4 regions of the Methylobacterium sp. 174MFSha1.1 genome follow, and region 1 is predicted to be linked to each of the others. Evidence: predicted binding sites of a transcription regulator. Region 1 holds the regulator's gene; each other region holds the start of a gene.
The links. The regulator PhoB, encoded in region 1, activates phosphate uptake and scavenging genes when phosphate is short. The targets are predictions, from matches to a motif close to TGTCATNNANCTGTCAT.
Positions count from the first base shown of each region.

Region 1 (2,196 bases):
GTTCACCCCCGTCGCCACCGCTCCAGGCGTGGCGGCGATCACCAGCAGGATCGGATGGAGTCACCGCGCGGCCGAACGGCGTGCCGCTCGCGGCTGCGTGCCGATTCCATGGGTGATGTCGGGGGATTGGAGGCGGCGATGATGGATGCGGGTCCGAGCTGGACGAAGGAACGCGTCGAGCTTCTCAAGCGGCTGTGGAGCGACGGCCGCAGCGCCAGCCAGATCGCCGCCGAGATCGGCGGCGTCTCCCGCAACGCCGTCATCGGCAAGGTCCACCGCCTCGGCCTGGCCGGGCGCGTCGCGAAGGCCAACGGCACCGCGCCGGCCGGCGGCCGCCGTCCCCGGGCCGAGGGCGAGTCCGCTGCCGGCGAGACCCCGTCTGTGGTGGCTCCCGCGCCGCCGGCCCTCGCCCTGTATCAGGCCGCATCGCCCGCCGACACCACCGCGCTGCCGGAGAGCGCCCGCGTCACCATCATGGAGCTGCGGGAATTCATGTGCCGTTGGCCGATGGGCGACCCGTCCACGCCCGATTTCCGCTTCTGCGGCGACCGCGCCATCACCGGCCTGCCCTACTGCACCCACCACAGCCGGATCGCCTACCAGCCCGCCGCCGAACGCAAGCGCGAACGTAAGGTCGTCGGGTTTCGCTAAGGTCCCGCATCCGGACGACCGATCCGGAGGCGGCGTAGCGCCGCTTCCGCACCGATCCTTTCCGACTGGTCGACGATATCGCTCAAATCCTAACGAATCCTGTCCGGCGGCAATCCGCGAGAAGTCGGGATTTGGCGGGGGCAGGCGTTTCAAGGTCCCTCGATGCCCTGACATCCACCGCGTCGTTCCGGGCTCCGCTGCGCGGCCCCGAAATGACGAGGAGGGTGGAGCAGCCGACGGCCGAGCTTTCTGCCCGACGTGAGCGAGGCCTCACGCCTCCGGCGCGAACATCTCGTCGAACGAGTAGCCGGAGCCGCGCACGGTGCGGATCGGGTCGGTGTCGCGGCCGCGGTTGATCGCCTTGCGCAGGCGGCCGATATGCACGTCGACGGTGCGCTCGTCGATGTAGACGTCGTGGCCCCAGACGCCGTCGAGCAATTGCTCGCGGGAGAAGACCCGGCCGGGACTCTGCATCAGGAATTCGAGCAGCTTGAACTCGGTCGGGCCGAGATGCAGCTCGCGGCCGTCGCGGCGGACGCGGTGGCTGACCCGGTCGAGCTCGATGTCGCCGGCCACCAGCAGGTCGGCGACGTGGGCGGGCTTGGCGCGGCGCAGCAGCGCGCGGACCCGCGCCAGGAGTTCCGGCACCGAGAACGGCTTGACGATGTAGTCGTCGGCGCCGGTGGCGAGCCCCCGCACCCTGTCGCCCTCCTCGCCGCGGGCGGTGAGCATGATCACCGGCAGCCGCTCGGTCTCGCGGCGGGCGCGGATGCGCCGGCAGAGCTCGATGCCGGAGAGGCCGGGCATCATCCAGTCGAGGAGGACGAGGTCGGGGATCTGCTCGCGCAGGCGGATATCCGCCTCGTCGCCCCGGGCGACGGCGTCGACCTCGAAGCCCTCCGCCTCGAGGTTGTAGCGCAGGAGGAGGGTCAGCGCCTCCTCGTCCTCGACGATCAGGATGCGGGTACTCATGCGGGGCACTTCGGGCGGGATCCGGAGAGGGTGACACGCGCCGGGCACGAAGCCCGGCACGGGCCGACCCGTCAGGCCTCCGGCTGGGAATCGAGGGTGGCGAAGCTCGAACGGTCGTTCTTGGGACGATCGGTCGGCAGCGTCTCCCCGGTGGCGAGGTAGTGGATGGTCTCGGCGATGTTGGTGGTGTGGTCGCCGATGCGCTCGACGTTCTTGGCGCAGAACAGCAGGTGCGTGCAGAACGTGATGTTGCGCGGATCCTCCATCATGTAGGTCAGGAGCTCGCGGAACAGCGAGGTGTAGAGGGCGTCGATGCCGCCGTCCCGGGCCCAGACGTCGAGGGCGACGACGGTGTCCTGGGTGGCGTAGGCGTCGAGCACGTCCTTGAGCTGGCCCTGGACCAGCTCGTTCATGTGCTCCACGCCGACGACGATCTTCTGCAGCTGGACCTGGTCGGCGACGGCGACGACGCGCTTGGCGACGTTCTTGGCCAGGTCCCCGATGCGCTCGAGGTCGCCCGAGACGCGGATCGCCGAGATCGTCTCGCGCAGGTCGACCGCCATCGGCTGGCGC
Region 1 covers NZ_FPCB01000039.1:26,590-28,785, forward strand. The annotation lists gene BM430_RS27475 (GcrA family cell cycle regulator) at 139-651, shown strand; gene phoB (phosphate regulon transcriptional regulator PhoB) at 922-1,623, opposite strand; gene phoU (phosphate signaling complex protein PhoU) at 1,695-2,196, opposite strand, start outside.

Region 2 (2,196 bases), on a different contig from region 1:
ACTGGTAATCCTGCGCCGGCCCGGCCTGCGCGGGCGCGGGCCAGCCGAGCGGCACCGCGACGGCGAGGAGGAGCAGGGCGGCGACGATCGGACGGGTGGGCATCGGGGGCTCCGGCGAGAGGCGCGGGGGTAACTGCCTCGAGGGCAGGAAGTTCGAGGAAGTCCCTCCCCCTGCGCCTGTTCGATGGGCTCCCCCGGGTTTCACACCCGCCGTGTCATCCCGGGGCTCGCCGAAGGCGAGAACCCGGGATCCATAAACGCCGACGATGCAGGATGAAGCGGCGCACGATCCGCCTCGCCCGCCCACGTCGGTGGTTATGGATCCCGGGTTCTCGCCTTCGGCGAGCCCCGGGACGACACGGAGGGTGTCAGTATTGTCGGGCGAGTCGGGGAGGCTCACGGTGAACCAGTGAGCCCCTACCCCTCCACCACCAGCTCCACCCGGTCCGCCGCGAACAGGCTCTGCGTCGCCTGGATCGGGACGCCCGCCGCATCGACGTTGACGCTCGAGAGCACGATCAGGACCCGGCCGGGCGCGAGGTCGAGGCGGGCGGCCTCGTCGGCGGCGGCCGGGCGGGCGGTGATGCGGGTGGACAGGCGGGTGTAGTCGGCGATGCCGAACTCCGCGTAGGCGCGGGTGAGCGAGCCGAGCGCCGCGTAGGCCGCCGCGAAACCGTCGAAGCGCGGCAGCGGCAGGCAGGTGCGGGCGGTCGAGAGCGGCGTGCCGTCGGCGCGGTGGATGGTCAGCAATGCGAGCATGGCCGAGCCGGGGGCCAGCCCCAAGGCCTCCGCGGTGCCGGGATCGGCCGGCACGCTGTCGGCCGCGATCAGGTCGCCCCAGGCCTCGCGGCCGGCCTTGCTGACGATCTCCGAGAAGCGGGTGCGGCGGCCGATCGGATAGGCGAGGCGCGGCGTCTCCACGAAGGTGCCGCGGCCCTGCGTCGCCCGCACCAGCCCGCGCTCGGCGAGCGCCGCCAGCGCCCGGCGCACGGTGTGGCGGTTGACGCCGAAGCGTGCCGCGAGCGCCGCCTCCGTCGGCAATTGGCTGCCGGGGCCGAGGTGGCCGGCCTCGATGTCGGCGGTGAGCCCGTCCGCGATCTGGCGCCACGCCGCCAGGCCCTCGCCCCGCGCCAGGATCGTCACTCCGCCGTCGGTCACTTGCCCATCCGTCACCGGACCGTCGCTCCCTGCGCTCATACCGTCATCCAAGTTTCATTTGCTCCTCGGTTGTCGGTTATCTATACCATTAGACAACCGCAAGGCCACACGACAGCACGGAAGCCAGCAGGCGGACCCGATGCCCGACCATACCCCATCTCCCGATGAAACGCCCGATCTCGCCGGCCGCCGCGCCGTGATGGCGCTCTGCGGCGAGGCCCGCGCGGAGGAGCTGCGCGACGCGCTCTCCGCGCTCGGCGCCGTGGACGCGCCGGAGGATCTGCGCCCGCCGGAGACCGGGCTGGTGATGACCCGCGGCCGCATCGGCGGCGACGGGCAGCCGTTCAACCTCGGCGAGGCGACGGTGACCCGGGCGGCGGTCCGCCTGGGGACCGGCGAGACCGGCTTCGCCTACCATCTCGGCCGCGACCGGGCGAAGGCGCGGCTCGCCGCGACCCTCGACGCGCTGTGGCAGGTCCGGGAGCGGCGCGCGGCGGTCGAGGCGGCGCTTGCCCCCGTCGCGACCCGCCGGGCCGAGGAGCGCTCGGCGGAAGCGCGCCGGATCGCGGCGACGCGGGTGAACTTCTTCACCATGGCCCGAGGAGAGGATTGATGGGGCGAAGACTGATGCTCGCCCGCGGCTTTGCCGATCCCGTCCACGACGCCCAGGGCGTCTTCCGCGCCGTGATGGACGCCCTCGCGCGCCCCGGCACGATCCAGCCCCTCGCGACGGAGCTGGCACCCTCAGGCCCGCTGACGCCTGAACTCGCCTCCATCGCCCTGGCGCTCGCTGACGCCGACGCGCCGCTCTGGCTCGACGCGGCGCTCGCGAAAAACCCGGCCGTGGCGGAGTTCCTGCGCTTCCATACCGGCGCACGCATCGCCACGGACCCGCTCGACGCCGCCTTCGCGCTGGTCTCCGACCCCGCCGCCTGCCCCGATTTCAGCGTCTTCGCGCAGGGCACGCCGGCCTATCCGGACCGCTCCGCCACCCTGGTGCTGGCGGTCTCCGACCTCTCGGACCGCGCGGGCTGGCGC
Region 2 covers NZ_FPCB01000026.1:9,544-11,739, forward strand. The annotation lists gene BM430_RS21935 (hypothetical protein) at 1-103, opposite strand, end outside; gene phnF (phosphonate metabolism transcriptional regulator PhnF) at 418-1,158, opposite strand; gene phnG (phosphonate C-P lyase system protein PhnG) at 1,358-1,771, shown strand; gene phnH (phosphonate C-P lyase system protein PhnH) at 1,771-2,196, shown strand, end outside.
Region 2: a site for PhoB is predicted at 1,200-1,216, ahead of phnF (phosphonate metabolism transcriptional regulator PhnF). Genes of this name have one in related genera too.

Region 3 (2,196 bases), on a different contig from region 1:
TGAGCCGGCGCGACGAGCTCGGCGACATCGCACGGGCCTCCGACACCTTCCTCGCCGAGCTGCGGCGGCGCGAGGCGGGCTGGCGCGAGGCCGCGCGCCGGGCCGACGCGGCCCTCGTCACCCTGCGGCAGACGCAGGACGACCTCGTGCGATCGGAGAAGCTCGCCTCGCTGGGGCAGCTCGTGGCGGGCGTCTCGCACGAGATTAGCACCCCGCTCGGGATCGCGCTGACCACCTCGACCCAGGTCCAGGGCGAGGCGAGCGCCTTCGAGACGCTGGTGGCCGAGAACCGGCTGACGCGCTCGCGCCTGGTGCAGCACGCCGCGCGGATGCGCGACGGCGCGCGGATCATGACCACGAACCTGATGCGCGCCTCGGACCTGCTCTACAGCTTCAAGCAGGTCGCCTCCGACCAGGTGTTCGAGGAGCGCCGCGTCCTCGACCTCCGGTCCTGGATCGACGAGCTGCTGACGAGCCTGCGGGCGCTGGCGCGGCCGGGGCGGCACGAGATCCTGGCGGAGTGCCCGGACGGCCTGTCCCTCGACACCTATCCGGGCATCCTCGCCCAGGTGCTGACCAACGCGGTCAAGAACGCGATCGACCACGGGACGCGCGAGGGTCACCTCCTGCGGGTCGTCATCACGGCGCGGCCCGAGCCGATGCGGGTCGTCATCACGATCGGCGACGACGGCGCCGGCATCGCGCCGCAGCACCTCGACCGCGTCTTCGACCCGTTCTTCACCACCGCCCGCGCCCGGGGCGGGACGGGCCTGGGGCTGCACATCATCCACAACCTGGTCACCCACCGGCTCGCCGGCAGCGTCGAGATCCAGAGTACCGTCGGACAGGGAACCTGCGTGAGCGTTCAGCTGCCGCGGCAGGTCGGGTGAGCGGGGTCATGGTCGATGTGAAAACTTGTTCGACTTGCCTATCAATTCTCAGCGCCTGTTTGATCGGCTGCGTTGGACGATCCGGCACGAATACGAACAACTCTCCACGTCATCCCGGGGCTCGACGCAGGCGAGAACCCGGGATCCATAAACGCTGAGTCTCCAGGATGAAGCGGCACGTGCTCCGCTTCGTCCTCGAGCGTCGGCGGTTATGGATCCCGGGTTCCGCTGCGCGGCCCCGGGATGACGAGGAGGACTTCAATCCCGCCAGGCACAATCGAACGAACTCTCAGCTGTCATCAAGCCGAAGCCACCGAAGACCAAGGGCGACCTGATGGGCAAATCATCACCCTGGCGCGGCAGGAGGGCCGGCCTCCCGGCAAAACCCCTCCTCCGCGCACTCGCCGGCCTTCTGATCGGCGCGACCGCTGCCCTGTCGACGATCGCGGCCCGCGCCGCGACCGAGCTTCAGCTCTGGCACTCCCTCGACGGGGCGAACGGGGCGCTCGTCGCCCGGATCGCCGAGGAATTCAACGCCTCGCAGAGCGCCTATCGCCTGGTCACGATCTACAAGGGCCCCTACGCCGAGACGATCAACGGCGGCATCGCGGCCTACCGGGCGGGGGCCGCGCCGCACATCCTGCAGGTCTTCGAGGTCGGCAACGGCACGATGGCGGCGGCGATCGGGGCGGTACGGCCGGTCGCTGAGGTGATGCGCGCGGCCGGGCGCGGGATCGCGCCCGACGCCTTCCTGCCGGTGATTGCCACCAACTACCTCGCCCGCGACGGCGGCATGCTGTCCCTGCCCTTCAACATCTCCGCCATGGTGATGTGGATCAACCTCGACCGGTTCGCCCGCGCCGGCCTCGACCCCGACCACCTGCCCGAGACCTGGCCGCAGGTGTTCGAGGCCGCCCGGGCCTTGAAGCGGGCGGAGCCGTCCCGCTGCGCGCTCTCCACCGCCTGGCCGACCTGGGCGCATATCGAGCAATTGTCGGCCTGGCACGGCAAGCCGGTCGCCACCCGGTCGAACGGTCTCGACGGCTTCGACGTCGAGCTCGTCTTCAACACGGCGTTCCAGGTCCGCCACCTGCAGAACATCGTCGACCTGCATCGGGAGGGCGCGTTCACCTATGCGGGCCGGACCAACCGCGGCGAGGCGCAGTTCGTCTCGGGCGAGTGCGCGATCTTCCTCACCTCGTCGAGCCTGTACGGTACGATCGCGTCGCAGGACCGCTTCCGGTGGGCGATCCGCCCAATGCCGTACTATCCCGACGTGGTCGACACGCCCCAGAACGCGATCCTG
Region 3 covers NZ_FPCB01000006.1:219,891-222,086, reverse strand. The annotation lists gene BM430_RS04440 (sensor histidine kinase) at 1-890, shown strand, start outside; gene ugpB (sn-glycerol-3-phosphate ABC transporter substrate-binding protein UgpB) at 1,225-2,196, shown strand, end outside.
Region 3: a site for PhoB is predicted at 1,185-1,201, ahead of ugpB (sn-glycerol-3-phosphate ABC transporter substrate-binding protein UgpB). Genes of this name have one in related genera too.

Region 4 (2,196 bases), on a different contig from region 1:
GGGGGTGCTCGAATCCGGCATGGTGCGGTTGAGCGCGTAGGCCGTCGGCGCCGCGCCGATCAGGATCAGCATGATCAGCCCCATGCCCTTCTGGCCGTCGTTGCCGCCATGGGCGAAGGACACGCCGGTGCAGGTCAGGATCAGGAGGCCGCGGATCCAGAGCGGCGGCGGCGCCTCGCCCTCGGGGGCGCGGTAGAGGTCGGGCCGGCGCACCAGGCGCTTGAGCGCAAGGAGCAGGAGGGCGGCGCAGACGAAGCCGACGAGGGGGCTGAACAGCAGCGATTCGAGCACGGTCAGCGCCTGCCCCCAGGCGACGCCGGAGGCGGCGCGGTCGGGCGCCATCAGCTGGTTGGCGAGGCCGACCCCAATCACCGAGCCGATCAGCGCGTGCGAGGAGGAATTCGGCAGGCCGAGCGCCCAGGTGCCGAGGTTCCACACGATCGCCGCGAGGAGCAGCGCGAAGATCATCGCGTAGCCCGCCCCCGAGCCGACCTGGAGGATCAGTTCCACCGGCAGCAGCGTCACGACGCTGTAGGCCACCGCGCCGCTCGAGGCCATGACGCCCAGGAAGTTGAACGCGCCCGACCAGACCACCGCGACGACGGGCGGCATCGCGTGGGTGTAGATCACCGTCGCCACCGCGTTGGCGGTGTCGTGGAAGCCGTTCACGAACTCGAAGGCCAGCGCGATCACCAGGGCGAGGCCGAGCAGCGCGAAGGCTCCGATGGCGAGCGGCGGCTGGCCGGCCCGGTGCATGTCGGCGACGAGGTTGTAGCCGCCATAGGCGAGGCCCGCCGCCAGCACGGCGAGGAACCCGATTGTCGCCGCAGGATGCAGCCGGTGGTCGAGGCGCGGCCCGGGGCGGGCGTGACCATGCGCCGCGCCGGCGCGATCGGGGGCCAGAGCGGCGTCGGACATGGCAGCCTCGGGGCAAACGCGCGGCGGCAGGGGGTCAGTCAAGGATAGGGCGCGTGGATGGCAAGTCGATGACGCCGCGAGGCCGGGCCGGAGCCGTCGCGGACCCCTCCCGGCTGTCGAAAACCACGCGTAAATGCTTAGGGGGCTTGCGTTCTGCGAGACGCAACCCCAAATTCACACGATCATCGCTGCCCTTGAGCGACGCGTGTGCGCACGGGTCTCTGAGGGAGCGGATCCCCTGGGGTGGAGAATCCGGTGACGGACCTGCCCGCCACGAACCGGCCCGGCGCCCTTCTGGTCGAGGGTGACGGAAGGCCAGCGAGTCAGTACCCGATGAACCAGCTCGTGCGCATGTCGCATATCGTGACCGCAGACACCGTCGAGGAGCCCTCTCCGAGCCTCCGGGTTCCGTTCGCCCAGTCGGGCGCCTTCGTGTGCAAGTTCATCATCGGCGAACCGAACGACCGTGCGGTCTGCTGCGGTGCGCCGGTGCAGGACGGCAAGAGCTGGTGCGCCTTCCACCGCCGGATCGTCTTCGAGCCGACCCGGCCGGGGCGGCTGCGATAGCAGAGCCCGGCCGGGACCGCTACCCCGTCCCGCGCCGTTTTCGGCCCTTCTCCTCGTCTCACGTCGTACTCAGGCGGCCCGGCCGTAGATCGGGAAGGCTTCCTGCCGGCCGCGCAGGGGCTGGCGGCTGACCTCGTGCCACTCCGTCCCGGAGGTCCGGCTCGCGTCGAGCGCGGCCTGCGAGACGAGCGTGGTGGTCCCGAAGGTCTTGGTCGCCTGTTCGAGCCGGGCCGCGACGTTGACCGCGTCGCCGAGCACGGTGAATTCGAGCCGGTCGTCGTCGCCGACCACGCCGACGAACACCTCGCCGCAATGCACCCCGATGCCGATGCGCACCGGGGGCTCGCCCGACGCCGCGTTCCACTCGGCCACCAGGACCTCCAGCCGTCCCGCGAAGGCGAGGGCCTGGGCGGCGGCGTCTTCCCGCGTCTCCGGCACGCCGAACACCACGAGTGCGCCGTCGCCCATGAACTTGTCGATTACGCCGCCGGTCTCGCGGGCGGCCTGGGCGACGCAGCGGCGGAACCCCGTGACCAGGATCGCCACCGTCTCGGGATCGGCCCGCTCGGCGATGGTGGTGGAGCCGCGCATGTCGACGAAGGCGATGGCCGCGTGCCGCCGCTCGCCGAGCCGCAGGCCGCCGCCCCGCTCCATGCTGCCGCCGCGCTCCAGGAGCGGCGCCAGCTCGGCGGGCAGGAAGCGCGACAGGGC
Region 4 covers NZ_FPCB01000020.1:124,680-126,875, forward strand. The annotation lists gene BM430_RS18575 (inorganic phosphate transporter) at 1-918, opposite strand, end outside; gene BM430_RS18580 (GcrA family cell cycle regulator) at 1,252-1,485, shown strand; gene BM430_RS18585 (adenylate/guanylate cyclase domain-containing protein) at 1,555-2,196, opposite strand, start outside.
Region 4: a site for PhoB is predicted at 976-992, ahead of BM430_RS18575 (inorganic phosphate transporter). Genes of this name have one in related genera too.